Regions from separate parts of the Rhizobium sp. BK512 genome, predicted to be linked through region 4. Evidence: predicted binding sites of a transcription regulator. Region 4 holds the regulator's gene; each other region holds the start of a gene.

Region 1 (7,887 bases), 370 kb from region 4:
CGTACGATAGGCGCGCAGCAGGAAGATCGCCTCGATCATGTCCCCGCGCGACTGGCGCACGGCAAGGGCTGCGAGCGTCCGGTCATAGAGCGAGGCTTCGGCCATCACGCGGTCGACGGCGAGCGCCAGCTGTTCGACGATCTGCTCGATGCCGATGGCCGGCACTGAGCGGTCGCCGCGCCGGCGGTCGGCGAGCAGGCGGTGAGCATTGGCGATGGCGGCCTCGCCACCCTTGACGGCAACATACATGAGCTCAGATCTCCGTTGCTGTGATCTTGGTGGTGCGCGGCAGGCAAAGGAAGCGCTTGCCCGCCGTCAGCACGATGTCGACGCCGCGTGGAAAGAGCGCGCGGTTTTCCGTCCAGAGGCGCAGGAAGGTTTCCGGCAGGCCGACAGGCGCGATCTCGGTCACGCTCTGGATTCCCGGCCCCATGAGGGCGAGACGGCGTCCGCCTTCGAGGTCGGCAAGTTCGATCACGACAGTCGTGGAACGGTCGGGATATTCCTGAGTGCCCGCAGCAAAAAGGCCGAAGGTGGAAAGCATCGTGCCCGCCTCGATGAAGGCGAAACGCGCTTCGGCCTTTTCGGCAGTCAGCGGCGCGCCGGTGTGGAAGCCGAGCCACTCGGGAATTGCAGACTTGGCAAGCCCCGCGGAAAGCCAGACCGGGGTGTCATGGTCGCAGAGCGTCAGGCCGATCGCGCCGGCGGCAATGCCGAGTGGTGCCGGTGGCACGATGTCGGGTGTTACGGTCTGGATCGTGCCGGGCCGGGCCATGCCGTCCATCAGCATCTTGAACACGCTCTGGGCCTGGAAGACCGGCTCGACAAAGCCGCCGGTCAGAACATCGGTCTTGGCACTCATCAATCTTCTCCCCGGACCATGGTGAAGAAATCGACGCGGGTCGCAGCCGTTTCCTCAGCCTTGCGGTTGACGTCGTCGCCGATCCGCCGAGCGATCGGCGAAAGCAGGTTTTCTTCGACGAAGCTCTTGGTCGCCTCTTCCTGCCAGAGCGCATCGAAGATGGCTGAAAGCCGCGCCTTCTCACGGTCGGTACCGAGCGCCTGCGCATGTCCGACGGAGCCGGAGGCGAGGCGCACCGTTGCGCGTGTCACCGTCACTTCGCCGAGATTGAAGGGCGCTCCGCCGCCGCCGATGCGGCCGCGGACCATGACGAGGCCGGTTTCCGGGCCACGCACCGGCTGCACCACCGGCTTTTCCGCCAGCGCATCCCACGCTGCCAGCAATTCCTGTGTCTCGGCGCGGGCGAGCAGATCGACGGTGCGTTTACGCCCGTCATCCGTTCGCGCCGCAGCTACCGTCTTCTCCGCTGCCGTCATCATCTTTTCCTTGAAATGTCTATTGATATAGACAACCATACAAGCTATACCTATCCCTAAATCGGCGAGGTGACAAGCGTGTGACACGGCGCGACCGAAATTGGCCGAGCCCGAAGATGAGCAGGGGTGCAATGGCAGGAATAAAGCAGGTGCAGCGGCAGACAGGGGTGGCGCTGTGGCGGCAGATCGCCGACAGGATCCGCGAGGCGATCAGCCGCGGCGCCTACGACGAGACGGGCATGGTGCCGCCGGAAACCGTTCTGGCGCTGCAGTTCGGCGTCAACAGGCATACCGTCCGCAGCGCACTCGCAGCCCTTGCCCAGGAAGGCATCGTGCGCGCGGTGCAGGGCCGCGGCACGCTGATCGAGCGCAAGGAGCGCCTGAATTTTCCGATCAGCCGCCGTACCCGTTTCACCGACGGTCTCAGAGATCAGGCACGCGAGACACACGCGCTCCTGCTCGGCCATGCAGAAGAAGTGGCCGATGCCGAAGTGGCCCGCTGGTTGCGCGTGGCCGAGGGTACACCGGTCATCCGGCTGGAAACGGTGCGTGATGCGGATAAACGGCCCGTCGCGCGCGGGACGAGCTGGTTCCCTGCCTCACGTTTTGCCGGCATCGGCGAGATCTACAGGAAGACCGAGTCCATCACCAAGGCTTTCGCGGTACTTGGCCTGTCGGATTATGTGCGCGCCACCACGGAGATCACTGCCACCCACGCCGACGCCGGCGATATCGCCGATCTCGAGCTGACACCGGGCGCCGTCCTGTTGATCACCAAGGCGATGAACACCGATCTGGAAGGCGTGCCGGTGCAATATTCCATCAGCCGCTTTGCCGCCGACCGCGTCCAGTTCACCATCGAGAACTGAATATGGCGAAGACTGAAAACGAAAAGGCCGGGCGCGAGCCCGGCCTTGAACCTTATCGATGCCTGATCGTGCTCAGTGCGCGCCGGACATGTCGCCGAGCACTTCCTTGGAAGCGACGGTGGAATCGGCCTTCAGCTTGTAGACCATCGGCACGCCGGTCGCGAGATTGAGCGACAGAACCTGTTCGCGGGTGAGCTTGTCGAGAACCATGACCAGCGAACGCAGCGAATTGCCGTGCGCGGCAACCAGCACCTTTTCGCCGCGCAGGACGCGCGGAAGGATTTCCGTCAGATAGTAAGGCCAGACGCGGGCGCCGGTGTCGCGCAGGCTTTCGCCGCCCGGAGGCGGAACGTCATAGGAGCGGCGCCAGACATGCACCTGCTCTTCGCCCCACTTGGCACGGGCATCGTCCTTGTTGAGGCCGGAGAGGTCGCCGTAGTCGCGCTCGTTCAGCGCTTGGTCGCGGATCGTCTCGAGATCAGGCTGGCCGACCTTGTCGAGGACGAGCTTCAGGGTGTGCTGCGCGCGCACCAGCGCGGAGGTGAAGGCGATATCGAACTTGATGCCATAGTCGGCAAGCGCCTGGCCGCCGGTCGTGGCTTCCTGGATGCCGAGCTCGGTCAGATCAGGGTCCTTCCAGCCGGTGAAAAGATTCTTGAGATTCCAGTCGCTCTGGCCGTGGCGAACGAGGACGAGGGTACCGCTCATGAAAAATGCCTCCGAGAAATGGTCAATGGGAAGAAAGCCCGAGAACGTCGAGCATGGAATAGAGCCCCGGTTTCTTGTCGCGCGCCCAAAGCGCTGCCTTGATGGCGCCGCGCGCGAAAATCGAACGGTCGGTTGCGCTGTGCGAAAGGGTGACGGTCTCGCCTTCGCCGGCAAAGAGCACCGAATGCTCGCCGATGACGGAGCCGCCGCGCAATGTCGCAAAGCCGATCGTACCGGCTTCCCGCGCGCCGGTATGGCCGTCACGCACGCGTACGGACTTCGCGCCAAGATCGATATTGCGGCCCTTCGCCGCCGCCGCGCCGAGCAGCAACGCCGTGCCCGAGGGTGCGTCGACCTTGCGCTTATGATGCATTTCGAGGACTTCGATGTCCCAGTCGACAGGATCGAGCGCCTGGGCTGCCTGCTGCACGAGAACGCTAAGCAAGTTGACGCCGAGGCTCATATTGCCGGATTTGACAATGCGGGCATGGCGCGAAGCCGCCGCAATCTTCGCATCGTCCTCTTGCGAGCAGCCGGTCGTGCCGACGACATGAACGATACGGGCCTGCGCGGCGAGACCGGAAAATTCGATGGAGCCAGCAGGTGACGTAAAGTCCAGCACGCCCTCGGCATGCAGGAACGCTGCCAGCGGATCGTCGCCGATGATGATGCCGTTGGGACCGAGCCCTGATATTTCGCCGGCATCCTTGCCGATGAAAGGAGAGCCCGGCCGCTCGACCGCTGCATGCAGCGTAACACCATCGATGGAATGGATGAGACGGATGAGCGTCTGCCCCATGCGCCCCGCCGCTCCGACCACAACCAGTTTCATCGCAGCGTCGCTCATGTCAGTCCATCATCCTGATCAGTATGAATCAGAAGCCGAAGGCCTCTGCAGATTATTGAGGCGAGCGTAAAGACCGTCGCTGACCTTCGCAAGCGTCTCGTGATTGCCTTCTTCCACGACGCGGCCCTGCTGCATCACGATGATCTTGTCGGCGCGCACCACGGTCGAAAGCCGGTGCGCGATGACGACGACCGTGCGGCCGGTCATGGCCTCGTCGAGCGCCTTCTGCACGGCTGCTTCCGATTCCGTATCGAGCGCCGAGGTCGCTTCGTCGAGAAGCAGGATCGGCGCGTTGCGCACCAAGGCACGGGCGATCGAAAGCCGCTGGCGCTGCCCGCCTGACAGTGTCACGCCGTTTTCGCCCACGGGTGTGTCATAACCCTGGGGCTGGGAAACGATGAAGTCATGCGCATAGGCAAGCCGCGCCGCCTTTTCGATCTCTTCATCCGTCGCTTCCGGACGACCGTAGCGAATGTTATCGCGGATCGTGCCTTCGAAGAGATAGGGCTGCTGCGAAACATAGGCGAGCTGCTGGCGCAGCGACTGCTTGGTGACGTGCGCAATATCTTGCCCGTCGATCAGGATCTGGCCTTCCTGCGGATCGTAGAAGCGCGGAATGAGGCTGATGACGGTAGACTTGCCGGCGCCCGACGGGCCGACAAGTGCTGTCGTTTTTCCACCCTCGGCCGTCAGCGTCACCGTGTTCAGCACGCTTTCATTGCCATAGGCAAACGAGACGTTTCGCAGCTCGATCTTCGCTTCGGTCACGACAAGTGGCTTTGCATCCGGTAATTCGCGCTGACGCGGTTCCATGTCGAGCAGTTCGTAGATCATTCGGGCGTTGACGACGGCGCGCTCCATCTGAACCTGCAGGCGGGCAAGGCGACGGGCCGGATCATAGGCGAGCAGCAGCGCCGTGACGAAGGAGAAGAAGGCACCCGGCGGTACGCCCTGGTAGATCGAGCGGTAGGCCGCATAGGCAAGCACGCTCGCGACGGCGAATCCGGCAAAGCTCTCCGTCAGCGGCGAGGTGCGTTCGGAAAGCCGCGCTATGCGGTTTGCCCGGCCTTCGGCCGCCGAAATCAACTTGTTGACCTTGTTTTCAAGTGCGTCTTCCATCGTGAAGGCCTTGACGATGGAAATACCTTGAATCGTCTCCTGCATGGCGCCGAGAACATGGCTGTTGAGGTTGACTGCCTCGCGGGTTGCCGAGCGAAGACGCTTGGAAACATAACGCAGCGCATAAAGCAGTGGCGGTGCCAGAATGAAAACGGCAAGGCTCAGCAACGGGTCCTGAACGACCATGACGCCGATCAGGGCGACGAAAGTCAGGAGGTCACGGACCGTCGAGGTTATGGTCAGGTTCAAAACGTCGCGGATGCCGGTGACGTTCTGGCTCACCTGGGCGGCGATATGCGCCGAACGAGCCTCGTTGTAGTAGCCGACGGAGAGCGTCATCAGATGCGAATAGATCCGCCGCTGGTAGCGCGCGACGATATCGTTACCGATCCGCGATAGCGCGACACCCTGCCCGTAGCTCGCAAAACCGCGCAGCATGAAGGCGATAAAAATGGAAAGACAGATGATCCAGACAACGTCCGCACGCCTGTTGGCGAAGGCCTCGTCGATGATCGCCCGCATGATCCAGGCGGTGAAAGCCGTCGAAAGCGCCACAACGATCAGGCAGGCAATCGCGAAGACATAGCCCCAGAGATGGTCCCGGCCGTTTTCCGCAATGATGCGTTTCAGGATGCCGGTTACGGTATCGCTGTTGGCGTGTGGTTGTCTGCTGTCGGCGGCTTCCAAAAAAGATTTCCTGTCTCAGGATCGCATGCCTTGAGCGCGGCACGCATATTCGCGGGCTCTATAAAGAGTCGAAGAAGCTTTGGCTAGACAGGCTCAGGCCCGCCAGCGCCTCCCATCCGTCGAAAGGCCGAAGTTTCCTGGCATGCGCGCATAGGAGGAAAGCCCGGCAAGAGCAGCCAGCGGATGCGTGACGACATAGGTCGGGATCGTCCGCAGCAGCGCTGAATGCGGTGCCTTGTCTTCGAAAGCGGCCCGGAATTCCGGCATTTTCAGTGCCGGAAGGATCTTTTGCGAGATGCCGCCCGAGAGATAGACACCGCCGCGGGCCATGAAAAGCAGCGCCATGTCGCCCGCCACGCGGCCGAGATAGGTGGCAAACAGCGAGACGGTTTCGACCGCGACCTTGTCGCTGCCGGCAAGCGCATGCGACGTGATGTCCGCCGGGTCGCTCATGGTCGGCCCCACACCGTCGGCCGCGCAGATGGCGCGGTAAAGATTGACGATGCCGCGTCCGCAGAGGATCTGCTCGGCCGAAATGCGGCCTTCGATGGTCTCGACATGCGGGAAGATTTCATAGTCGCGCTTGCTGCGCGGCCCGAGATCGACATGCCCGCCTTCGCCCGGAACCGGAATCCACGTCGACTGGGTATGGACGAGGCCACCGACACCGAGGCCCGTGCCCGGTCCGAGAACGACGCGGGAGGCGACCATGTCACCAGAGGCATTGCCGATACGTTCGCGATTATCGTCCGAGAGTGCCGCGATCGCCAGGGCCTGCGCTTCAAAGTCGTTGACGACGAGCACGTCGACGAGCCCGAGGCCCTCTATCATCCTCTTTGGGCGGACCACCCAGGGGCAGTTGGTCAGCGGGATTTCGTCGGCCTTGATCGGGCCGGCAACGGCGAGGATCGCTGCACGCGGCTGCACGGAGGTCTTGTCGAGCACGCCCTTCTGGATCGCCTCGTCGATCGTCGGATAGTCGGCGGTGCGCACATTGGGAAACTGCTTCGGCTCCGCATAGGCATCCGTCAGAATGGAGAAGCGGGCATTCGTGCCACCGATGTCACCGATCAGGATCGGAAAGGGCAAGGGAGTAGAGGATGCAGTCATGGCCGGTTCCGTGCTGTAGCCCGAGGGATCAGGCGTTGAGGGTAGGGAGAAGCTTTTCGGCTGTCGACCCGTTGAGCGCCATCGGAATGTCGTACACGATCGCAAGCCGCATCAGCGCCTTTACATCGACATCATGCGGCATCGGCGTCAGCGGGTCCACGAAGAAGATCAGGGCGCTGACCTCGCCGGTGGAAATCAGTGCACCGATCTGCTGGTCGCCGCCGAGCGGGCCGCTTTGCAGCCGGGTCACGTGAAGGTCGGGTGCGGCATCGAGCACACGCCCGCCGGTCGTGCCGGTAGCGACGATTTTCCATTGGGCGAGGAGATCTCTGTTTCGGCGGGCAAATTCCGCCATGTCGTCCTTCTTCTGGTCATGCGCAATCAATGCTAGGCACTTGCTGCCGGCCATGGTCGGACCCTCCGCGCGAGAATTCAATCGATTTGGCCGCTTCTACACCAGGCGTTTGTGATTTGAAAGACAGCCGCCCGCCAGCCCGTTCAGCCTATTGCACCATCGGCTTGTCGTTCGGAACCGGGCCGACGGAAGGAAGCGCGCTGCCGGTATCGACAGGTGGTGCCGCCGCCGGGGCCGCCGTCAGTGCACTCGCCGCGGAGGGACCACCATAGGTCCCGGCTTCCGCGGAGGCGATGGGCGGGGCGTTGACAACGGCCGAGCAAGCCTTCGGCAGGTCGGAGACCATGACCTCACGCGGCGGCTTCGGCGGCTTTGCACTCGGCTTCGGCGCCGCCCACGGCTCTTTCGTAAACCACCAGGCCAGCGACTTGTCGCAGCCGTCCCCGGCCGCCACCGGCGCCTGCCCCGTACAGCCCTTGTCGCCCGGCGGGCATTTCATGCGGATGTGGAAATGCGAATCGTGCCCGTATTCGGGCCTGAGCTTGCCGAGATTGGTGCGGTCGCCGGTCCAGGTGTCGCACATCTTCTTCTTGATCGCCGGGTTGACGAAGATGCGCTGGACTTGCGGATAGCTTGCCGCCAGCATCAGAAGTTCTGCCCGCTGCTCGCTCCACACTTTCGGGTCGACGGTCAGGAACTTGTCTTTCTGCAGCATGGTGGTGAAGGGCAGGTCTTCCCGCTGTTCGTAGGTCAGGCGTTGGGCGGGCATGGGTGTAAACCAGACATCGGCATCCAGCCCGATCTGGTGCGAGGCGTGACCGTTGAACATCGGCCCGCCGCGCGGCTGAGCTATA
Region 2 (7,887 bases), 380 kb from region 4:
GCTTCGACCGGCAGACCGGTGCGCCGATCGAGGAACAGCAGGAGCTGGACCTTGCACCGATGCCCTACATCGTCGTCATCGTCGACGAAATGGCCGACCTGATGATGGTTGCCGGCAAGGAGATCGAAGGCGCGATCCAGCGGCTTGCGCAGATGGCGCGTGCTGCCGGCATCCATCTCATCATGGCGACACAGCGTCCTTCGGTTGATGTCATCACCGGCACGATCAAGGCGAACTTCCCGACCCGCATCTCCTTCCAGGTGACCTCGAAGATCGATAGCCGCACGATCCTCGGCGAACAGGGTGCCGAACAGCTGCTCGGCCAGGGTGACATGCTGCATATGCAGGGTGGCGGCCGCATCTCCCGTGTCCATGGTCCCTTCGTTTCCGATGCCGAAGTCGAGAAGGTCGTGGCACACCTTAAGACGCAGGGTCGGCCGGAATATCTCGATACGGTCACGGCCGGCGAGGATGAAGAAGCCGAGGACGAAGAGGACGGCGCCGTCTTCGACAAGAGCGCCATGGGTGCCGAGGATGGCGACGAGCTTTACCAGCAGGCCGTCAAGGTCGTCCTGCGCGACAAGAAGTGCTCGACCTCCTATATCCAGCGCCGCCTCGGCATCGGCTACAACAGAGCAGCTTCGCTCGTCGAGCGCATGGAGAAGGAAGGGCTGGTCGGCCCGGCAAACCATGTCGGTAAACGCGAGATCGTCTCGGGCCGCGGCGACAACGAATAATCGGAGCGCGGCTGGCTATCCTTCTTCGGAGGCCAGCCGCAGCGTCTCGAGCACGAAGTTACGCTTGCCGCCGGTATAATAATCCCAGTCGTCATTGGCCTCGCCCATGAGTTTCATCTTAAGGGCGGCATAGGCGTTCGCGCGCTCCGCGTGCGAGCGTAGATAGTCCCGAAACGCGAGCCGGTCTCGCAAAACGACATTGTTCGCCGAGCAGAGATATAGTCGTGCGCCGTAGGAGCCCTTGCCGCTGGTGAAGGTCCAGGTCTGCTGTTGGTATTTGTCGCCATGGAAGGTGAAGGCGCCAAGCGAATCTACGCGCTCGATTGCTTCGGGAAGCACATCCGCATTAGCGAAGGCAGCGTGCAGGTCGATCTTCGGCTTTGCCGCCAATCCGGGCACCGATGTGCTGCCGACGTGATGAAAGACGGGGGCGAGATCGGCAAGAAACGGCTCCAGTTCGCCGACGATCCGGCGGAAGAGAGACGGCCATTCCGGGTCATAGCGGACGACACGAATGGCCATTCTCGTTTCCTGCCTCGTTTAGACGATTTCCTTCAGGAAGCCATCTAGGATGTCGACCATCTTGCGCTCGGCCTCTTCCAGCGAGCCGCTATTGTCGAGCTCCACGACATCGTAATCGCCGCGCACCGTCAGCGGGCCGCGTGCGAGGCGGGCCATGATGTCCTCGTGCGTCTCGCGGCCGCGCGCCTCCAGGCGGCCGGCCAGCACTTCCGGGCGGGCCGTCACATTAATGACCTTTAGCCGCGGGAAAGCAGCCTGGAAACGGTGCAGGGCCGAGCGCGAGCCATTGGCCACGACGAGGTGACCCCTGGAAAGTGCAACGGAAACCTCCGCCGGAATTGCATATTTCAAGCCGTGCGCCTCCCACCAGACGGCAAAGGCGCCGGACTGCTCCATCGATGCGAAACCGGCATCCGAAACGGCGAGGTGATCCTCCCCACCGGCATCGCCATCGCGAGTGATAACACGGCGGGCAAAATGCACGTCTTCGCGGCGATCGAAATGCCGGGCCGCAAGGTTCATCAGCGTGTCCTTGCCAGCCCCGCTCGGGCCGACGACGACGACCATGATGCCGCGTTCGGCACCAGCGCCCGGATGGGGTTCGTGTGACATCATCATGCGACGCGGCGTCCTTCACGCCAGACGGAACGCGTCACCGGCACGCCATGTGAACGGTGGACGCGGACGAGATCGGCACGCAGGCCGGTTTCGATGCGGCCGCGATCGTTGAGGCTGACGGTGCGTGCTGGCGTTGCCGTCACCATTGCAATTGCCTTCGGCAAGGTAATGCCCTCGACCTCGTCGGCAAGAATGAAGGGCGCATGAAGCAGGCTGAGCGGCACATAGTCGGACGAAAGCACGTCGAGAACGCCGAGCTGCGCTAGATCACGCGCGGCAATATTGCCGGAATGCGACTTACCGCGCACGATGTTCGGCGCGCCCATCAGAACGCTCATGCCGTTCTCGTGCGACAGCCGGGCTGCGTCGATGCTGGTCGGGAATTCGGCCAGGCGAACGCCGTTTTCGATCGCCTCATCGACATGGGCAGATGTGGCATCGTCATGGCTTGCGACGGTAATGCCGCGTTCGGCGCAGACCTTGGAGATCGCGTCGCGATTTGGCGTCGAATTGCGATCGGACTCGGCGATGCGTCTGGCGCAGAAGCGGGCAAACTCCTCGTCGGAAAGACCGCGCTTCTTCTGATAGTAGAAGATGTACTGGTCCATTGTCTGGAACTGGCGCTGGCCCGGCGCATGGTCCATCAGCGAGACGAGACCGACATAAGGATCGTTTTCGAAATCCGCGAAGTGCTGCAGCACGTTGTCGGCCGAAACCTCGCAACGCAGATGGAGGAGATGTTCGGCGCGCAGGCGCCCTTCCTTTTCGGCGGACTGGATGGCATCGGCCATCTCGCGCATCTCGCCGTGCTCGAAGCCGCCGTCTTCGTCAGCACCCATGCGCAGGCAGTCAAAGACCGTGGTGATGCCCGAGGTGACGATCTGCGCGTCATGAGCCTGGATGGCCGCCGTCTTGTTCCAGCGGATGCCCGGACGCGGCGAATAATGGCCTTCCAGATGGTCCGTGTGCAGCTCGACGAGTCCAGGAATGATGTAGTCGCCCTCAAAGTCTTCGCCGGCTACCGAAATGCCTTTTGAAATATCGGCGATCTTGCCGTCGCGTATCAGGATAGAACCCGAAAGGATATCGTCCTCGAGAACGATACGGGCATTTGAAAGAACGGTTTCTTTGCTCATGTCAGGAAATCTTTCAGCTTTTGGCGCCAGCAAGAGGCAGCCATGTGTGGACTTTGAAAGGCGCGCCGCGCGCCTCCTCGCTAAAGATGGCAAGGCCGGAAATGTGAAGCGGCCTGCCGGTGAAAGCTGCAAAACGCTCCGTCAGGATCGCCTTCATCACTTCCGCGCGCTCTTCCGGCACCTGACCGGTCAGCGTCATATGGAAGCCGAAGTCATCCATGACATATGGATAGCCCCAGCGCATGAGATTATTGCGCTGGCTCTCGGAGAGCCTTTCCGGTTTGCGCCTGATAATATCGGCCTCGGAGAGTGCCGCCCGGAATGGCTCGAAAGACTTTACCACCTTTGCGGCGAAATCCTGAAGCGGCTGGTGCAGCGAACCCGGAACAAGTGCGAAGAAGCGACCGAGCTGTCCGAGCACCAGCTCGGGGATTTCAAAGGCCGGCGTCTTGGCGGCAAAATCTTCGACGACCGCCATCAGGTCCTTTTCGGTCACGGAGGAGGCAAGCTCGAAGGGCGCCTTGATCGTCGCGTGGAAGCCGTAGCGGCGCGGATCGGCGGTCAGTTCGAATTGTTCGTTTGACGGCAATGTCTTGTATTCGGGTGCAGGATAGGTCTCGCCGGTAAAGGCATTGCGGCCGAGCCAGACAGAGGCCGCATCCGTCAGGGAATGATCCTTAGACGGCGAAAAATAGAGAGCGTAGCGCAAGGCTTTTATCCTGGAGATCGTCCGAATGGGGAGCGCAATGTGCATTGATTTGGCGGTGAACCGCAAGCACGCTCCGGCTAAAAGATTTCCATGACAGAATGATGATGACGGCGGGCCGTCATCATCATTTGATCGGGCTTAGTGGCCGGCCTTAGTGCCCATCAGGCGATGGCGCAGTGCATTCGATGCGGTATCGAACAGGAAGACGACGATCAGGATCAGGATGACCATGTATGCGACGTTTTCCCAATTGGAATTGGTGCGCATGGCTTCCCAGAGCTTGAGACCGATACCGCCGGCGCCAACGGCGCCGATGATCGTCGCGCCGCGTACGTTCGATTCCCACTGATAGAGCGTCTGGCTGACGATAACAGGAACGATCTGCGGCATGATGCCGTAGCGATGCACCAGCACGGTCGAGGCGCCCGTCGACTTCACGCCTTCGCGCGGCTTGTTGTCGATATTCTCGAGACCTTCCGAGTAGAGCTTGCCGAGCGTGCCTGTCTCCGTGAGGAAGATGGCGCCGGAACCAGCAAGAGGACCGGGGCCGAAGGCGCGCGTCAGGAACAGTGCCCAGATCAGCATGTCGACCGAACGCAGGAAGTCGAAGAAGCGCTTCAGGGCCTGGTTCAGGAACCTGTTTGGCGTGATGTTGCGCGCTGCCATGAAGGCGAGCGGGAAGGCCGCGAGCGAACCGAGCAACGTGCCGAGGAAGGCCATCACGATCGTCTGGAACAGCTTGGTCCAGACATCGCCATGCTGCCATTCGCTGTTGTTCCAGATATTGTCGAAAGCAAGCGACAGGTTCGACTGATCGGGATGGATACGCGGGCCGGAGACGATGAGACTGATGACCTCGCTTGCCGGCTTGTCGAAGAAGGGCGACTGCGTATCGAAGACGAAGTTCGCCCAGCCGATAAATCGCTTGCGCACTTTCACGCGGTCGACGGAAATGCTGACATCCCCCGCAAAACCGAGATTGGCAAGCACGTTGTCGTCATAGACCGTCATCCAGCCAGGAACCGGACCGACGACTTTCGGTGCGCCGCTGCTGACATCGACCGGCACCGTCATGCCATGGGCAACGATCGTCGTCTGGCTCTTGCTGACCGTCACTGTGCGGCCGCTGCCGCCGACGAGAACAGTGATGCTGCCGTCCGTGTTGGTTTTCAGCCAATCCGGATGCGGATCGTCGCCAAGCGGTGAGAAGCGCGGGTAGCGCGTCTGGATCGTGCCATCGTCCTGGATACGGAATTCCGGCTGCACGTCATAGCTGATCCACTGGCTCATATAGATGCCGAAGCGTTCCCAGTGGGCTTCGGCGATGAGCTTCGGCAGGTCGAAAAACCAGACGGCATAAAAGCCGTAGAGGATTGTTGCGAGAACAATGAGGAGACCACCGAAACGCTGGCGGAACGACTTGTGAAAATATTCCGGATAGCGCGTTTCGATCTCATGCATGCGGTTTGCGTCGATGACCGTCATGGCAGCCTCAATGTTGCAGGAGGAAGGCGTGTTCGCCGACGAGCCGGCGGCGCAGCCAGGCGGAGAACTGGTCGACAGCGACAATCGTCACGAAGAGCAGCAGCACGAGCGCCACGGTTTTCGCGCCGAAACCGCGGGAAATGGAAAGCTTGAGCTCTTCACCGATACCGCCGCCGCCGACGGCGCCGATGATGGTCGAAGCGCGCACGTTGATCTCGAGGCGCAGCAGCGCATAGGACGCATAGTTCGGCATGACCTGCGGCAGCGCCGCAAAACGCACCCGCTCCAGCCAGTTCGCGCCGACGGCGCGCATGCCTTCGTCCGGTTTCATGTCGATGTTTTCGGCGACTTCATAGAAGAGCTTGCCGAGTGCGCCGATCGTGTGGAGCGTGATCGCGATGATGGCGGCCACCGGTCCGATCGAGAGGATCGCCGAAAACAGGCCGGCGATGACGATTTCTGGGAAGGCGCGCAGGAATTCCATGATGCGCTTTGTAAAGATGCGCAGCGGCCAGTTCTTCGTCAGATTGCGTGCAGCAAAGAAGCTAAGCGGAACGGCGAAGATGAAGGCGATGATGGTCGAAACGAGCGCGATATTGATCGTGATGATCATCAGCTCGAAATACTCAGGAATGTAGAAGCTGCCCCAGACATAGACGCGGCCATTGGCGAAATTGAATTCTTCGCCACCCTTGTCGTTCGGGCTCGCAATATCGAAAAGCGCGCGCCAGACATCGGTCCAGTCTTTCGGGATAAGCCAGCTCAGGAAATCGAACAGATGCGGCAGGCGTTCGAAGAAGTGACCGGCATTGCTTTCATCGGCAAAGCGTACGGAGCTGACGAAGGCGGCGATGAGGATCACCAGACCAAGGGCAGTATAGAAACGCCGCCTGGCGATCATCCTGTCCCAAGCGGTGGCGATTTCCTGCGTGCTCTGCATCGGCACATGCTGCTGTGTATCGGCAATAGTCATGAACGCCCCGCCTACTGCATAATTCCTTAATCGGGCTCGATTTAAGGATGAAATTATGCAGCAATTTAGAGTTCTACAGCGTCCTTTGCGCGTCTGACGCGCGGCGCTGTAGTCACAAGAAAAAGGGCGGCCGTTGCCGGCCGCCCCGTATACGGATGGCGCAATCAGCCGCCGATAGCAGCCTTACGAACTTCTACGACAGCGTTGTAGAAGTCGTGCTTGACCGGGGCGTAGCCCTTGTAGTCGCCGCCTTCGATAGCTGCGAAGCACTTGTGGTCCTTCTCCGGCAGGGCCGTGAAGAAGGCGGTGAGCTTCTTCTGCCACTCTTCGCCGAGAGCGTTGCGAACGACGAGCGGGCCGTTCGGGATCAGCGGCGAACGCCATACTTCAACGAGCTTGTTCGGATCGACGGCGCCCTTGTCGACTTCCTTGCGGAAGGTACCGGAGGTGTAGCCGTCCTTGAAGTCGCCGATGCCCGAGCTATCGTCAACAGCAACGTCGACCTTGCCGTCGTAAGCAGCGAGCAGGTTGTTCTCGTGGCCGCCGTTGAACTGAGTGGAAGCGAAGAACTTGTCGTTCGGCATGCCCGTGTCCTTCGGGATCTGCGTCAGCGGAACGAGATAGCCCGAGGTGGAATCCGGATCGGCGTAGCCGAGCTTCTTGCCCTTGGCGTCCTTGATCGTCTTGATGCCGGAAGACTTCAGGGCGAGACCGATCGAGTAGTAACCCGTGGAGCCGTCCTTCTGCTGCGTCGTCAGGATCGGCGTAACAGCCTTCGGGTCCTTGATGTAAACGGATGCGTAGCCGGAAGCGCCGAGTTCAGCGAAGTCGAGCGTGCCGCCGAGGAGGCCCTGGATAACGCCGTCATAGTCGGCGGCCGGGAAGAGCGAAACCTTCTCGAAGCCGAATTCCTGCTTCAGGTGGTCTGCAAGGCAGGCATAGTTGCGCAGGCGGTCGGTTTCGTTTTCGCCGCCGAGGATGCCGACGCGGAATTCCTTGAGGTCAGCGGCATTGGCAGCGCCGGCTGCGAGCGACAGGATCGCCGTAGCCGCAAAAAGTGCTTTCTTCAACATGGGTTCTCTCCTGAATGACCGGGCGCCCGGTCGTTTTGGTACGAAGAAATCTGCCCTTGACGCGGGCATTCGATCGCGGCCGCCCCTCTCACAGACCGGCCAGCGCCAGCGGTTGGGTGCCGGCGGATTGGTTTTCGGCTCCTTCCGGAGCGATATTGATTGCGGTCGAGGTCATCGTTTCGTCGATGCCCGCACCGTCCTTGTCCGTGCCATAGATTTCCTTCACGGCCCCGGTGGTGAGTTCGGAAGGCTTGCCGTCGAAAACGACGCGGCCGCCTGCCATGCCGACGATGCGTTCGCAGTAGCTACGGGCCGTATCGAGCGTGTGCAGGTTGGTGATGACGGTGATGCCCTCACGCTCGTTGATGTCGCGTAGGGCATCCATGACGATCTTGGCGTTCAGGGGGTCGAGCGAGGCGATCGGCTCGTCGGCCAGAACCATCTTCGGGTTCTGCATCAGCGCGCGGGCGATCGCCACACGCTGCTGCTGGCCGCCCGAAAGCGTGCCCGCTGCCTGCAGCGCCGTCTGCTCGATGCCGAGGCGCTCGAGCGCTGCGATTGCCTGGATGCGCTCTTCACGGCTGAAGACGTTGAGCAGGCTAAGGATCGTCGAGCGGTGGTTCAGGCGGCCGAG
Region 3 (7,887 bases), on a different contig from region 4:
TCCGTGTTCGGCGAAGATGTGGTAGACACCCATCGGCCCCATGTCGAAGTCCTGATCCTTCGTCCAGCCAAAGAGCCTGGAATAGAAGTCGAAAGCCTTTGCCCCGTCATTGGCATAGAGCTCGCGCCAGCCGACATGGCCGGGCGTGTCGAAGGGCAATTCCGGCGGCGGGTTTTCCATCGGCAGCGGCGTCATGATGCAGAGCACCGCTCCGTCCGGATCGGCGACGACCGCGAAACGGCCTATGCCTGGAATATCCGCAGGCTGGCGGCGGATGGTGCCGCCATTTGCTGAAAAGTCGCGTGCCGACTGATCGACATTGTCGACGGCGACATAACCAGTCCAGTTCGGTGGAATGCCCTGCCCTTCCAGCTCTGCAGGAAAGGGCATCATGCCGGCGACCCTGACGCCGTTTGCTTCGAAGATGACATATTCCGGCTGGTCCGCCGCCGGCATTTTGCTCGATGTCCAGCCGACGACCGATCCGTAGAATTTTGCCGCCGCATCGGGATCCGGCGTCATCAGTTCGCACCATATGAACTTGCCATGCGTATTGGACATCGTGTTCTCCTCGGTCCACGCTTGAGTTCTGTCTCGTTGTTTGCACGCAATTCCGGACACAAAACCGCTCTCGCACTTTTGCTGGAATTGCGCTTGAGATGCCCCGGCGATTTCAGCCCTTACGGGTATATTTGACTTCCATGAACTGCTTCCAGGTGCCGTCGGCTTCCCTGGCGCTCGATGTGAAGGTCCTGACATTGTCGTCGAGAAAGGCGATCTGCTCGCGATAATCGGCAAGGCCGTCGCCTTCGAAGGCCGGCCCTCGGGTGTAGAGCGACAGAACATTTCCCGAGGGATCGACCTCGCCCTCATAGACCCACATGTAATCCATCATCGAGCCGATCCAGCTGCCGACATATTTGCCTTTGCTGGAGTCGTAGCCGAGGGTCAGGATTGTCGTTGCCTGCTTGCCGTCGCTCATTTGACCGGCTCCTTCGGCAACGAACCAGATGCCCTGCAGGGAGCGCACCGTCTCCTGCCAAGGCTTGTCGCCGGTCATGTCTGAGGCGGCGACGGTCCAGTCGCCGACCATTTTCTCCAGGAAAGCATGCTCCTTCAGCACTTCTGCAGTCTTCATCGTCCTTCTCCTCCGGATGATGGATGGCTGGCTGGATGCTTCATGCAATTCCGAACGCAAAACCACGACAGTTTTGCGGGAATTGCGTTAGTGGCAGCAGGATGAGGCCTGGGGGGCTTCCTCATATTCATCGTGGCGCTTCACGAAATCCATCGTCGAATCCTCGTTGCGACCCTTGGGGGCATGATCCAGGATCATCAACGTGCCGAGAATTTCTTCCGCGCCGCGGGCGTAGCTCGAATAGGTATGGAACACTTCGCCCTTCTCATTCTTGTAGAAGGCCGAAAGTCCGGGCAGTTCGTCATTGGCCTCATCAGGCGCTACGGAAGTGAAATTGTAAAAGACCTTGTCCTTGGCAAGGTCCTCGGGCGTGAAAGATACGTGATAGTCGAAATTGAAGTCGCTGCCGAAAGACGAAACCCAGGGAAATTTCCAGCCCATACGCGTCTTGTAGGCCTCGATCTTGGCGAGCGGCGCGCGGGCGACCGAAACAAGGGTGACGTCGTGGTGGTTGAGGTGAGCCAACGTGCCGTCGAGGTGATCGGCCAGAAACGAGCAGCCCGGGCAGCCGGCTTCCCATTCGGGGCCGAACATGAAGTGATAGACCATGAGCTGGCTGCGGCCATCGAAGAGGTCGGCGAGCGATTTCGGCCCCTGAGGCGTGTCGAACGTGTAGTCCTTCTCCACCTTCACCCAGGGCAAAGCCATGCGTTCGGCATTCACCTTGTCTCGGAGGTGCGTCGCCTCCTTCTCTTTCGAGAGCAGGGAGCGGCGGGCTTCAAGCCATTGCTCGCGGGAAACGACGGGATTTTGAGTTACCTTGTTCAGCATGGTCTACGCCCTCCTCCGGCGCGGCCGGCACGTTCCGGCAAATAGTCTCCTCTTCTTGACTAAATAGATTGATATCAATAGAAATGGGTCATGTCAAACGCGATAATGATTCCATTTTCTACGACGCTTCTGGTGCGCGACACGTGCCTCTGCCTGCACGTACAACGCGCGGCCCGCGCGCTTGGCCGCCTGTTCGACGATGCGCTGCGGCCCGTCGGATTGACCAACGGGCAGTTCTCGCTGCTGATGTCCTTGAACCGGCCGGAACCGCCGCCGATGGGCCCGGTCGCAAGCCTGCTTGCCATGGACCAGACGACGCTGACGGCAGCGCTGAAACCGCTGCAGCGCAGGGGGTTGGTCGACATCGTGCCCAACCCGAAAGACCGGCGCGGCCGGCTACTCCGGCTGACGGATGAGGGGCGAGCCGTGCTGCAGAAGGCTCTGCCAATCTGGGAAAGCACGCATGCGTCGCTCGAGGCGAAAATGCCCGGGGGCAATGCGGATGGGCTGAGGCGAGACCTGCAATACCTGGCGTGATCTTCCTGCAGCCAGGGACAAGACGACTGCAAAATCAGCCTTAAAAAGCCTCTTGACTTAGAGCGCGCTCGAAGCCGTAGCTTCCTTGGCGTCGTGACGAGAACAGGTGTTTCATGAAGATCAGTGACCTCGCGAAACGGTGCGGTCTGTCGGCTCATACGCTGCGTTATTACGAGCGTATCGGCCTGCTGCCCTATGCCGATCGCGACCGATCCGGACAACGCGACTACGACGCTTCAATCCTTTCCTGGATCGAGTTTCTCGGACGTCTGAAAACGACCGGCATGCCGATCCGCGACATGCTGCTTTATGCAAAGCTTGCCGGTAGCGGGAAAGCCACTTTCAGCGAGCGTCGCGAGATGCTCAAAAAGCATCGTGAGCATGTCCGGGCCCATGTGGCCGATCTCGAATCCTGCCTTCGCGTCCTCGACGGCAAAATCGCCTCCTATGAGGAGGCGGAAGAAAGGATGAAAGATGACAAACGGAAGATTGCAGACACGCCGGCTCGGGCAAGGACTTGAGATCGGGTCGATCGGCCTCGGCTGCATGGGCATGAACTGGGCCTATGGCGCAACGGCGGACGATAGAGGTGAGGCGATCGCCACGATCCATCATGCGCTCGAGCGCGGCGTCACCCTGCTCGATACGGCCGATACCTATGGTCCGCACACCAACGAACAACTTGTTGGGGAAGCGATCAAGGACCGGCGTGACCAGGTGGTACTCGCGACCAAGTTCGGCATCGTACGCGCAGCAGGAGCGATGCCCGGCGTCAGCGCCCAGACGGCCAACGGACGGCCAGACTATGCAAAGGCATCCTGCGAAGGGTCTTTGCGCCGGCTCGGCGTCGACCATATCGATCTCTACTATCTCCACCGTGTCGATCCCGATACGCCGATCGAAGAGACGGTGGGCGCGCTGAAGGAACTCGTCGAAGCCGGCAAGGTCCGGCATATCGGCCTGTCGGAAGCGAGTGCCGAGACGATCCGCAGGGCGCATGCCGTGCATCCCATTACTGCCGTTCAAAGCGAGTATTCGCTCTGGTCGCGCGAGCCGGAAGACGGCGTGCTGCAGACGCTTCGTGAACTCGGGATCGGGCTTGTCGCCTATTCGCCGCTCGGACGCGGTTTCCTGTCCGGGGCGATCAAGTCTGTCGACGAACTCGCGCCCGACGACTACAGGCGCAGCTCGCCGCGGTTCATGGGTGAGAACTTGCAGCGGAACCTTGAACTGGTCGCCGTGGTCGAAGAGATTGCGCGCCGCAAGGGCGCAACACCCGCGCAGCTGGCGCTCGCCTGGGTGATGGCTCAGGGCGAAGATATCGTGCCTATTCCCGGCACGCGCCGCCGCACGCGGCTCGACGAAAATCTTGGAGCGGCTGCCGTTGACCTGACGCAGCAGGATCTCGAGGAAATCGCCGGTGCCCTGCCCCGCGCTGTCGGAGATCGCTACAGCGAAGTCGGCATGCGCGCGCTCAACGGATAAGACATCCGAAAGCAAGAAGTCTTCTCCCCAATGTCTGGGGAGAAGACAGGGTTATCGTGACGATCAGCGCGTCAGGTCGAGCGATGCCGTCAGGTTGCCCATCGGCGGCTCGTTGTTCAGCGCCAGCGCCCTGTCGCGGGCAAGCAGGCCCGGAAGCACCGGCAGGTCGTAACGGGCCGTGATCAGGCGCAGGATCGAGGTCGTGTCATATTGCGTATGATCGACCATGCCGCCCTTGGCATAGGGCGAGATGATGAAGGCTGGAATGCGGTTGCCGGGGCCCCAGCGGTCGGCCTTCGGCGGAGCGACGTGATCCCAGAAGCCGCCGTTTTCGTCATAGGTGACGATGACGAGCATATGACCCCATTGCGGGCTCTTTTCGAGATGGGAGACGAGATCGGCGAGGTGCTGGTCACCGCTCGAGACATCGGCGTAGCCACCATGTTCGTTGAGGTTGCCCTGCGGCTTGTAGAAGGAAACGGCCGGCAGTTTGCCGTCGTCGATATCCTTGATGAAGCCTTCGCCGCCGAGGCCGCCGTCCTTCAGATGCTCGGCGCGGGCGGGCGTGCCCGGCGCAAAATTGGCAAAGTAGTTGAAGGGCTGGTGATGGAACTGGAAGTTCGGCACCGGCGTGGCGTTCTTGCCATCGAGGGCTGCCTGCCATGCGCCGCCGTACCATGCCCAGCTGACGCCCTTTAGTGACAGGAGATCGCCGATGGTGATCTCGTGCTGCGGCGGCAAGGTGTTGGGCTGCGAGGGATCGGCATAGGCTGCATCTCCACCCTTGGCCGGAGCATTGGCGCTCGGCTGGTAGGGTGGTTGCATGGTGTTTACGGCATAGAAATCCGGCGTGAGGTTGCCGTCGGAGACGAATTTCGGGGCACCATCGAGCGCGGATTTTGGTGCATTTTCGGCAACGGTCAGCGAAATGCCGTCGGCATCGACCTTGGCGATCGTGGGCTTGGCGGGGCTCTTGTCGGCATCGGCATAATAGGGTGCGCAGGCGCAGATCAGCTGGAAGTGGTTGAAGAAGGAGCCGCCGAAGCCGCCCTGGAAGAAGTTATCGGCGAGGACGTATTTCTTGGCGACCTGCCACATCGGCAGGATCGAGCCGTCATAGTGGCCCATGACGAGGCTGCCGGAATCAGCCCAGGCGACGAACTTGTCGTTCTTGCCGCCATCGATCTGCATCTGCTCCTCGTAGAAGCGGTGCCAGAGGTCGCGGGTGATGACATTGGTCGATTGAGCAAAGCCCTTGGGATCGTCGATCGAGAAGACGGCATTGGCGAGGTGCGCGGACTGGGCTTCGGTGACGGCGGGTGTCACACCCTTGGCGGTGAGACCGCCCCAGGAAGGCGGCAGTTCGGAAAGCGGCGCGCCATCGCGATCGAGCTGGCGTGCCTGGCTTTCGCTTGCATTGGCGAGGCCGTTGGCGCCCGGAAAGCTGCCATAGAGGTTATCGAAACTGCGGTTTTCAGCGTAGATGACGACGATATTCTGGATCTTGTCCATGCCGGCGGGCGCTGCATGGGCGGCCGTGGCAAGCGCCAGCGGCAACATGGCCGAGCCGGCCAGCGAAAGATTGCGGAGGAATTTCAGTCTGGTCATGGCGGGATACCTCATGGCTAAGGGGGCGTGGCTAGAGGGGCGTCGGGCGGACGTGGAAAGACCCAGCGCAGGCGAGACGCTATTCCCGCCATCTATCAACTTTGTGACATCGGGCGGGTTGTTGCTGCGGCCGGTACGCGCGCGTCATCAATCTGTTGCAGTCAGGTTCGATCATGAGCATGCATTATGTTAACTCATTGGAATCGCTGACATGGCGACAAAGATTATCTGGCTTCTGCGGTCCGGACTGGCGCTTGGTCTGGCGGCCAGCACGCTTGGTTTCAGCCTTATTCCCCTGCGGCAAAGCAGCGCGGCCGTCACCGGCGGCGTGCACCCCGGCCCGATGTCGCGGGCACAAGCCTATGCCCGCGCCGAGGCGCTGACGGAACTCGGCCGCAAGATGTTCTTCGATTCCTCGCTTTCGGCCTCCGGCATGCAGGCCTGCGCCTCCTGTCACGACCCGCATCATGGTTTCGCTCCTGATACCGCGACACCGGTCGAAATGGGCGGGGCGCATCTGGACCGGCCGGGCCTGCGCGCGGTGCCGACCTTGCGCTACCTGCAGGCGGTCCCTTCCTTCACCGAGCATTTCTACGATTCCGAGGACGAAGGCGACGAGAGCGTCGACAATGGGCCGACGGGCGGCCTGACCTGGGACGGGCGCGTGGACCACGGCTATGACCAGGCGAAGATCCCGCTGCTTTCGGCTTTCGAAATGGGCAACAAGGACGAAAGCCAGGTCGTCGCCTCGCTCAGCAAGGCTGCCTATGCCGGTGATTTCAGGGAGATTTTCGGCCAGGATGTCTTCGGCAACGCCGGGGATGCCTTCCAAGGGGCAGTCGAGGCGCTCAGCACTTTCGAGCAGAGCGGCGCAGACTTCTATCCCTATTCCAGCCGCTATGACGCCTTTCTTGCCGGCAAGGGCACCCTGACGGCGCAAGAGCTTCACGGGCGCGAAGTCTTCGAAGATCCGGCCAAGGGAAACTGTTCGAGCTGCCATCTGAGCGAGCCCGCCAACGACGGGGAGCCGCCGCAATTTTCCGACTTCGGCTTCCTCGGTCTCGCGGTACCGCGCAATATGGCAATCCCGGCCAATGCCGATCCCAACTACCATGATCTCGGCCTTTGCGGCCCTCAGCGTACCGATTTCAAGGATCGGCCGGATTATTGCGGTCTGTTCCGCACGCCGACGCTACGCAATGTGGCACTGAAGAAAAGCTTCTTCCACAATGGCTATTTCCACTCGCTGCGCGACGTCGTCTCCTTCTATGCCACACGCGACAGCGATCCGGGCCGCTGGTATCCGAAGAACGCCGACGGCACGATCCGCAAATATGACGATATACCGGAGGCCTATTGGGGCAATCTCAATCAGGACCCGCCCTTCGGCCGCAAGCCCGGCGATCCGCCGGCACTGACAGAATCGGAAATCGACGATATCGTCGCTTTCCTCGGCACCCTGACCGATGCCGATCAGTTGCCCGGGCCAGCACAGCAGGCGGCGCATTGATCCAAAAGAAAAGGCCGGAGCATTGCCCCGGCCCTTGTTCACTGGCGCAGCAAGTAATCAGGCAACCGTGACCGGAACTTCGGTCGAGGTGCGCATGGCGTGGCTGTAGGGGCAAACGATGTGGGCGGCAGCTGCGAGCTTTTCGGCAGTTTCGCGGTCGACACCCGGGATGTTGACGGTCAGGGCCACTTCGATGCCGAAGCCGCCGCCATCTTCACGCGGGCCGATGCCGACGGTTGCGGAGACGGTGGTTTCCTCGGGAATCTTGACCTTTTCCTTGCCGGCCACAAATTTCAAAGCACCGAGGAAGCAGGCGGAATAACCGGCCGCAAAGAGCTGTTCGGGATTGGTGCCGGTTGCGCCGTCGCCGCCGAGTTCCTTCGGCACGGTCAGCGTGACGTCGAGAACGCCGTTTTCGGAAACGGCGCGGCCTGCGCGGCCACCGGTGGCGGAAGCTTTGGTCGTGTAGAGAATAGGCATGACAATCTCCTTTGGTTGGCCCCGTTCGTTCGGGTTGAGTTTTTAATAACGCCCAATTAAATTGTACGCAAGTGAATTTTGCAAATTGCATTCGGAATTTGAAAAGAGGACAATGAGACCTCTGAGGATGATAGCGATGAAAGCGAGAACGGCGAAAGTGATGGAAATACCGGAAGAGGAAAAGCGGCTGGAGAAGCAGCTCTGTTTCGCGGTTTACGCGACGGCGCATGCCTTTACCCGCGCCTACAAGCCCATACTTGACAAGGTGGGCCTGACCTATCCGCAATATCTCGTCATG
Region 4 (7,887 bases):
CGTGGAAGAGGCGGAAGAGCAGGCGTTCCGTGCCGACCTGCGGATCGGTCAGTTCGTCGGCATCGACCGTTTCAACGAGCGAGCGGGCTTCCATCCAGGCATCATCCTCAACATGGGCGCGCGTAGCCGTGTCGCCATCGCCGCCATGAAGATCGGGCTGGCGCATACGCTCCGGCGCTTCCGGCAGGAACTGGGCGACTAGGCCCCCTGCCCGCCAGCGGTGACGCGGCTTGCCGTTCTCGTCGCGGTCGAAGAGTTCGGCAGCGGCAAGGCGCACACGTGTCGGGATCTGTTCCGACTGGCGGAAATAGACACCGGCTATGTCTTCCAGCGAGGTACCGTCAAGCGCGACGATGCCCTGATAGGGCTGGCTGAACTTGCCCTGGTCGATGGTGAAGGCGAGCACGCCCTTGCCGAGCAGCTGTTCCGGCTCCGTTTCGCCTGCCGCAATCGCCTTGTCGAGCAAGGCCTGATCGAAGCGGGCGTAGGCCCGGACATTTTCCGGCGTGGAGAAATCGGCGACCAGTAGATCGACGGGACCGTCGCTTTTGGTCTGGACCGTGAATTTGCCCTCGAACTTCAGCGAGGTGCCGAGCAGCACCGTGAGCACCACCACTTCCGCCAGAAGGCGGGCGACGGGCATGGGATAGTGATGGCGTTCGAGGATCGAATCCAGCATCGGGCCGAGCTGGACGGCGCGACCGCGCACATCCAGCCCTTCCACCTGGAAGGGGACGACATGATCATCGCCGGCGAAATCGAACTCGCCGAGGGCGGCGGCAGCTTCTGCCATGGCTTTCACTCCTGTTTTGTCAGAGCAGCCGGCTAGCGCACCGGCTGCTTGCGCAGCCGCGAGTTTTGGACTCGCGACATCCGATTATGGTTCAGATCGCGCCCAGGCACCAAGCAAGAATCGACTTCTGCGCATGAAGACGGTTTTCCGCCTCATCGAAGACCACGGACTGCGGGCCATCGATCACCTCATCCGTCACCTCCTCGCCGCGGTGGGCGGGAAGGCAATGCATGAACAATGCATCTTTGCCGGCCTGCGCCATCAAATGCGCATTGACCTGATAAGGCTGGAAGACATTGTGACCACGGGCCCGATGTTCCTGATTCATGGAGACCCAGGTATCGGTCACCACACAATCGACGCCGGCGACCGCACGGTCAGCATCATGGTAAAGCATGATTTCGGCGCCCTCATTGCGGGCCCAGTTCAGATAGTGATCCTTCGGCTCGGAACCAAGGGGTACCGCCATGTTCATGCGGTAGCCGAAACGGGCAGCCCCTTCCACGAGGGAATGCAGCACGTTGTTGCCGTCGCCGGTCCAGGCGATCGTCTTGCCCTTGATCGGGCCGCGATGCTCTTCGAAGGTCATGATATCAGCCATGATCTGGCAGGGATGGGTGTCATCCGTCAGCGCGTTGATGACGGGCACCGTGGCATGCTCGGCAAGCTCCAGCATCCGGCTGTGCTCGGTCGTGCGGATCATGATGGCATCGACATAGCGCGACAGGACCTTGGCCGTGTCGCCGATGGTCTCGGCGCGGCCGAGCTGCATTTCAGTACCCGACAGGAACAGCGTCTCGCCGCCGAGCTGGCGCATGCCGACGTCGAAGGAGACGCGGGTGCGGGTCGACGGTTTCTCGAAGATCATGGCCAGCATCTTGCCGGCGAGCGGCTTGTCGGCGGAACCGGCCTTGAATGCCTGCTTTCGCACCTTGGCATCGTCCATGATGGTTCTGAGGTCGGATGCGGTGACTGCGGAGAGATCGAGAAAGTGTTTGGGGGAAGCCATTGTTCGTTACCTGCTACGCCCGCCAGCGGGCGGGGCAATGTCCTATCAAGCGGTCTTCTTGACCTTGGCGGCACGGATGCTTTCGGCAGCGCGTTCGAGACGGGAAAGCCCCTCGCGCGCCTCCTCGGCGGTTACGACCAGCGGCGGCAGCAGGCGGATGACATTGTCGCCCGCCGGGATCGCCAGAAGGTGTGCTGCGCGAATTTCCTTCAGCAGTTCTGCCGAGGGGATGGCAGCCTTGACGCCGAGCAGTAGACCTTCGCCCCTGATATCTTCGATCACATCGGGATAGCGATCCTTGAGCGAGGCAAGGCCCTGACGGAAGACGAGGGTCACATCCCGCACGTGCTGCAGGAAGCCCTCGGCCAGGATGACATCGAGGACCGCGTTGCCGACGGCCATGGCCAGCGGATTGCCGCCATAGGTGGAACCATGCGTGCCGGCCTTCATGCCGGAGGCTGCTTCTGCGGTCGCGAGGCAGGCGCCGAGCGGGAAGCCGCCGCCGATGCCCTTCGCAACAGCCATGATATCGGGCGTGACACCCGACCATTCATGGGCGAAGAGCTTGCCGGTGCGGCCGACGCCGGTCTGAACTTCATCGAGAATGAGGAGCAGGCCATGCTCATCGCAGAGCTGGCGGAGCGCCTTCATGAATTCAGGTGTCACCGGGCGCACGCCACCCTCACCCTGCACGGGTTCGATGAGGATGCCGGCCGTCTTGTCGGTAATCGCCGCGCGTACCGCCTCGACATCGCCGAAAGGAACCTGGTCGAAACCGGGGGTCTTGGGGCCGAAACCTTCGAGATATTTTTCCTGGCCGCCGGCAGCGATCGTCGCCAGCGTGCGGCCGTGGAAGGCGCCTTCGAAGGTGATGATATGGAAACGCTCGGGATGACCCTTGGAGAACTGGTAGCGGCGCGCTGTCTTGATGGCGCATTCGAGCGCCTCGGCGCCGGAATTGGTGAAGAACACCTTGTCGGCGAAGGTGGCCTCGGTCAGGCGGTTGGCAAGCTTCTCCTGGCCGGGGATCTCATAGACGTTGGAGAGGTGCCAGACCTTGTCAGCCTGATCCTTGAGAGCGGCCACGACATGCGGATTGCCGTGTCCGACGGAGGTAACGGCAACGCCCGCGCCAAAATCCAGATATCGCTCGCCGGTTTCGGTGATCAGCCAGACGCCTTCACCTCGCTCGAACCGCAGCGGGGCACGAGAATAGGTATCATAAAGCGGCGAGGCTTCAGCCATGGCGCGATCTCCTTCAATCAGGCTCTGAGGCAACGGACTCCGGCTAAGAAAACCCGGTCCGAAAAATTAAAAATGCCGCCTTTCGGCGGCCTGAAGCACTATTTACTTTTCGCACTGCAATGTCAACAAAACTGAGGATTTAGCGCATGCGTCAAGCCTGCAATCCGCATTACAGGTCTATCAACAGCTAATGTTGCAGAAATGACTCTCTCGGGAAGCAAGTTGGGGAAAACTACGAATTCGGATTCATCGGATTCCTGCGACTCTTGTCACAGAGTCAGGCTCACACTAGGTTAAAGTTCAATTACTAGACTGCATGCGGCGGAACTAGTCACCAAAATTGATCAGGCGTTTCTTGCTTCGGAGGCTTCCGAGGCAACGGTGAGGGATTCTGCCATCACCAACGCGAAAGGTGGAGACAGGGCATGAACTGGACAGACGAGCGTGTCGAAAAGCTCAAGAAGCTTTGGTCGGAGGGACTAAGTGCCAGCCAGATCGCTGCGCAACTTGGCGGAGTAAGTAGAAACGCTGTTATCGGCAAGGTTCACCGGCTCAGTCTTCCCGGTCGCGCCAAGGCCGGCGGAACCGCAACCACGGCGCGTGCGCCCAAGCGCAACACCTCTGCTCCCCGCGCCCCGAACTATGCATCTCGCATCGCCACCCGCACCGTGACGCGCCAGCAGGGCGCAACGATGCTGAAGGAAGAGATCGAGATCGAAACGGTCGAGGAAATGGAATACGTGCCGGCCAAAAACGTGGTCGTGCCTATTTCACGTCGCCTCGGCCTGACGGAACTGACGGAGCGCACCTGCAAGTGGCCGGTCGGCGATCCGCTGAAGGACGATTTCTACTTCTGCGGCTGCGACTCCCCGGATTCATCGCCCTATTGCAACTACCACCAGCGTCTCGCCTATCAGCCGGTGAGCGAACGCCGTAAGGCTGTCCGGGTCGCCTGAGCAGCGATCTTGCAACAGACGCAATGTATCATCACCCCTCCTCGCCTGGCGCGGAGGGGTGATTTTTTAGCCGGCACAGGAACGCCGGAAAACGGCTCCTGACCGCGATCTGCGGAAGGCCGATCTCTGCCGGCATCCACCCTGCCTGACAATGCGAGCTTATGTGGCCAAGACCATCGATGCGTTTCAGCCCCAAGGCTGGCATGGACCGGTGGTCATGGCGCTGTAGCGCGATTTTCTGATACAGATGCGGTATTCTGGTGGAGTAGCACGGCGCAAATAGTCGCTTGGGGGGTGCCAATGGAGATCGATCCAAAGCGGATGACAATGGGGTTCGTCGGGGCGGGCACGATTACCGAGGCTGTCGTCACCGGATTGGGCAAGACGGCGTTTCGCGACACACCCATCGCGCTGTCACCTCGCAACGCAGGCGTCGCCTCCCGCCTCGCGGCGGCAAACGGGAATGTGTCTATCGCTCTGGGCAACCAGGATGTTCTCGACCGCTCCGATCTCGTATTTTTGGCAGTGAGGCCGCAAATTGCCGAGGAGGTCATCCGCTCGCTCCGATTTCGGCCGGGCCACCATGTCATCAGCTTTGTCGCGGCCACGCCAATGGATCAACTGCTGGCGTGGATCGATCGGCCGGTTCGCCTGAGCCTGGCAATTCCACTTCCGTTCGTCGCAGATCTCCAGGGGGCGACTGCGATCTACCCGCCCGACGAGGTCTCCCACACACTCTTTTCGGCGCTCGGAACGGCGATCCAGGTTGAAGACAAGCAGGAGTTCGAACTTCTCGCGGTGGCGAGCTGCCTGATGGCCAGCTATTTCGGCATCCTGGACGCGACGTCGACCTGGCTGCAGAGCAAGGGGCTCTCGGGAACGGCTGGCGACGCCTACCTCCGTCAATTGTTTTCCGGCCTCGCCCATGCTGCCCGTTCAAAACCTGTCGCGAGTTTCGATGAACTCATCGGCGAGCATTCGACCAAGGGCGGATTGAACGAACAGGTGCTCGAAGACTTTCGTGCGTTTGGCGGCACTGCGGCTCTGCAAAAGGCTCTTGATCGAATTCTTGTGCGCATCCGTCTGTAAAAAGCAGATCCTTTCGAGGTTCGCTTTCGGCGCCTGGTGTCGGCTTTCGTAAGGAGCTAGGGGCGCCAGATAGACAAACGGGCCGCCCGGCAAGCGAGCGACCCGTCTGGACCTCCGATCACTCGGATTAAGCTTAAGCTTCCATGGAATATCCCGCGCCGCGCACGGTGCGGATGACATCCTGCATGTTGGAGAAATTCAGCGCCTTGCGCAGGCGGCCGACATGGACGTCGACGGTGCGCTCGTCCACGTAGATATCATGGCCCCAGACGCCGTCGAGAAGCTGCGAGCGGGAGAAGACGCGGCCCGGCGAGGACATCAGGAATTCCAGCAGGCGGAATTCGGTCGGGCCGAGGCGGACTTCGCGGCTCTTGCGATGGACGCGGTGCGTTTCGCGATCGAGCTCGATATCACCACATTTCAGAACGGTGGAGAGCACCTCGGGACGGGCGCGTCGGAGCATCGCCTTGACGCGGGCGACGAGTTCCGGCGTCGAGAAGGGCTTGACGACATAGTCGTCCGCGCCGGTCGAAAGACCGCGAACGCGCTCGCTCTCTTCGCCGCGCGCCGTCAGCATGATGATCGGCAGGCGCTCGGTTTCCGGCCGCATGCGCAGCCGGCGGCAGAGCTCGATGCCGGAAACGCCCGGCAGCATCCAGTCAAGGATGAGCAGGTCCGGCGTGCGCTCCTGAAGCCGGATTTCGGCTTCGTCGCCACGAAGGATCGTATCCACCTCGAAACCTTCGGCTTCAAGGTTGTAGCGGAGAAGCACGCTCAGCGCCTCTTCATCTTCAACAACTGCAACTCTTGGGATCATGCGTGTCAGTCTCCTAATGCATGATCCTTAAACCGGGGGTGATTTAAGCAAGGGACCATGCAAGAACTCGGAATTGGCTGCGACCCTGCGCGCCCCCGACGGGGCGCGCACGCAATCGGCAGGTCCGGATTACTCCGTGACCGCACCAACGGTATTGGAGCTGTCGTCCTTCGGACGCTCGCCTTCCGGCTGGGCGCCGGTTGCCATGTAGTAGATCGTCTCGGCGATGTTGGTCGCGTGGTCGCCGATGCGCTCGATGTTCTTGGCGCAGAAGAGAAGATGCGTGCAGCTCGTGATGTTGCGCGGATCTTCCATCATGTAGGTGAGGAGTTCGCGGAACAGCGAGGTGTACATCGCGTCGATCTCGTCGTCGCGCTCGCGGATGGACTTGGCCTTGTCGGCCGAGCGATTGGTGTAGACGTCGAGCACTTCCTTGAGCTGGACCAGCGCCAGTTCGGAGAGATGCTCGAGACCGCGGGCGAGCTTGCGCGGAACGCCGGTGCTCTGCACCGCTATGACGCGCTTTGCCGTGTTCTTGCCGAGATCGCCGACGCGCTCGAGGTCGGCGGCGATGCGGATCGAACCCATGATCTCGCGAAGGTCGGAGGCCATCGGCTGGCGACGGGCGATCGTGACGATCGCCTTGTCGTTGATCTCGCGTTCAGCGTGATCGAGGATCACGTCGTCGGAAATGACCTTCTGAGCGAGTGCGGTGTCACCGTTGACCAGCGCGCGAACTGCGTCGGCGCCCATCTGTTCGGCAAGACCACCCATCTCGGAAATGCGCCGGGACAGGAACTTCAGATCGTCGTCATAGGCGGAAAAAATATGTGTCGATGCCATGGGGCTTTGTCCTCGAAAATCGGGAAGGCTTCACATTGCCAAAATCAGCCAAACCGGCCCATGATATAGTCCTGGGTGCGCGGATCGTCCGGATTGGTGAACATCTTGTCAGTATCGTTTTCCTCGACCAGGTTGCCGAGGTGGAACATGGCCGTACGCTGTGATACGCGCGCGGCCTGCTGCATGGAATGCGTCACAATGACGATCGTGTAGTTTTCACGCAGCTCGTGGATCAGCTCTTCGACCTTTGCAGTCGCGATCGGGTCGAGCGCCGAGCAGGGTTCGTCCATCAGGATGACTTCCGGGCTGACCGCAACGGCGCGTGCGATGCACAGACGCTGCTGCTGACCACCGGAAAGGCCGGTGCCGGATTCATGCACGCGGTCCTTGACCTCGTTCCAGAGGCCGGCGCGCTGCAGGCTGGTCTCGACGATCTGGTCGAGATCGGCCTTGGACTTTGCCAGACCGTGAATGCGCGGGCCGTAGGAGACGTTTTCATAGATCGTCTTCGGGAACGGGTTCGGCTTCTGGAATACCATGCCGACGCGGGCGCGGAGTTCCACGACGTCGATATCGGGATCGTAGATATCATCGGTGTCGAGCGTGATCTTGCCGGTCACGCGGCAGCCGTCGATCGTGTCGTTCATGCGGTTCAGCGAACGCAGGAAGGTAGACTTGCCGCAGCCCGAAGGGCCGATCAGCGCGGTCACGGTGTTTTCGCGGATGTTCAGATTGACATCGAAAAGCGCACGCTTCTCGCCGTAATAAACGGAGACATCCTGACCGATCATCTTATACGGGACGTTGCTCATTTTCTGGTCCAGCGCCTTCTCGACTGCGGCTTCCGTCAACATGTTCATGATCTCTACTCCGTTTACCAGCGGCGCTCAAAGCGACGACGCAAGAGGATAGCTCCGATGTTCATGACGATCAGGAACAGGAGCAGGACGATGATGGCACCCGAGGTTCTTTCCACGAATGCGCGCTCCGCTTCGTTGGCCCACATGTAGACCTGAACCGGAAGTGCCGTGGAGGGATCGAGCGGAGTGGCCGGCGCCTGGGCGACGAAGGCGACCATGCCGATCAGGAGCAGCGGCGCAGTTTCGCCGAGTGCGTGGGCAAGACCGATGATCGT

What was found. Region 4 encodes PhoB, which activates phosphate uptake and scavenging genes when phosphate is short. Its sites were predicted from a motif close to TGTCATNNANCTGTCAT; they were not measured.
Region 1: the regulator PhoB is predicted to act here: its motif matches at 1,408-1,424, upstream of phnF (phosphonate metabolism transcriptional regulator PhnF).
Region 2: the regulator PhoB is predicted to act here: its motif matches at 3,813-3,829, upstream of FHX06_RS15760 (DUF1045 domain-containing protein).
Region 3: the regulator PhoB is predicted to act here: its motif matches at 5,742-5,758, upstream of FHX06_RS22605 (acid phosphatase).

What each region holds. Positions count from the first base shown of each region.
Region 1 covers NZ_JACIAS010000004.1:122,814-130,700, forward strand. The annotation lists gene FHX06_RS15805 (carbon-phosphorus lyase complex subunit PhnI) at 1-249, opposite strand, end outside; gene phnH (phosphonate C-P lyase system protein PhnH) at 254-862, opposite strand; gene phnG (phosphonate C-P lyase system protein PhnG) at 862-1,338, opposite strand; gene phnF (phosphonate metabolism transcriptional regulator PhnF) at 1,470-2,207, shown strand; gene FHX06_RS15825 (2,3-bisphosphoglycerate-dependent phosphoglycerate mutase) at 2,280-2,915, opposite strand; gene dapB (4-hydroxy-tetrahydrodipicolinate reductase) at 2,938-3,762, opposite strand; gene FHX06_RS15835 (ABC transporter ATP-binding protein) at 3,781-5,568, opposite strand; gene FHX06_RS15840 (glucokinase) at 5,662-6,678, opposite strand; gene FHX06_RS15845 (methylglyoxal synthase) at 6,707-7,087, opposite strand; gene mepA (penicillin-insensitive murein endopeptidase) at 7,182-7,887, opposite strand, start outside.
Region 2 covers NZ_JACIAS010000004.1:110,677-118,563, forward strand. The annotation lists gene FHX06_RS15740 (DNA translocase FtsK) at 1-737, shown strand, start outside; gene FHX06_RS15745 (GrpB family protein) at 753-1,259, opposite strand; gene phnN (phosphonate metabolism protein/1,5-bisphosphokinase (PRPP-forming) PhnN) at 1,278-1,874, opposite strand; gene FHX06_RS15755 (alpha-D-ribose 1-methylphosphonate 5-triphosphate diphosphatase) at 1,874-3,013, opposite strand; gene FHX06_RS15760 (DUF1045 domain-containing protein) at 3,027-3,722, opposite strand; gene phnE (phosphonate ABC transporter, permease protein PhnE) at 3,861-5,207, opposite strand; gene phnE (phosphonate ABC transporter, permease protein PhnE) at 5,215-6,180, opposite strand; gene phnD (phosphonate ABC transporter substrate-binding protein) at 6,345-7,253, opposite strand; gene phnC (phosphonate ABC transporter ATP-binding protein) at 7,342-7,887, opposite strand, start outside.
Region 3 covers NZ_JACIAS010000006.1:408,475-416,361, reverse strand. The annotation lists gene FHX06_RS22635 (VOC family protein) at 1-561, opposite strand, end outside; gene FHX06_RS22630 (DUF1579 domain-containing protein) at 674-1,138, opposite strand; gene FHX06_RS22625 (DUF899 domain-containing protein) at 1,226-1,969, opposite strand; gene FHX06_RS22620 (MarR family winged helix-turn-helix transcriptional regulator) at 2,060-2,506, shown strand; gene FHX06_RS22615 (MerR family transcriptional regulator) at 2,620-3,027, shown strand; gene FHX06_RS22610 (aldo/keto reductase) at 2,996-3,991, shown strand; gene FHX06_RS22605 (acid phosphatase) at 4,055-5,599, opposite strand; gene FHX06_RS22600 (cytochrome-c peroxidase) at 5,811-7,109, shown strand; gene FHX06_RS22595 (organic hydroperoxide resistance protein) at 7,167-7,589, opposite strand; gene FHX06_RS22590 (MarR family winged helix-turn-helix transcriptional regulator) at 7,717-7,887, shown strand, end outside.
Region 4 covers NZ_JACIAS010000004.1:494,531-502,417, reverse strand. The annotation lists gene FHX06_RS17645 (Hsp33 family molecular chaperone) at 1-793, opposite strand, end outside; gene argF (ornithine carbamoyltransferase) at 885-1,802, opposite strand; gene FHX06_RS17635 (aspartate aminotransferase family protein) at 1,848-3,047, opposite strand; gene FHX06_RS17630 (GcrA family cell cycle regulator) at 3,473-4,003, shown strand; gene FHX06_RS17625 (pyrroline-5-carboxylate reductase) at 4,304-5,092, shown strand; gene phoB (phosphate regulon transcriptional regulator PhoB) at 5,226-5,909, opposite strand; gene phoU (phosphate signaling complex protein PhoU) at 6,039-6,752, opposite strand; gene pstB (phosphate ABC transporter ATP-binding protein PstB) at 6,797-7,612, opposite strand; gene pstA (phosphate ABC transporter permease PstA) at 7,627-7,887, opposite strand, start outside.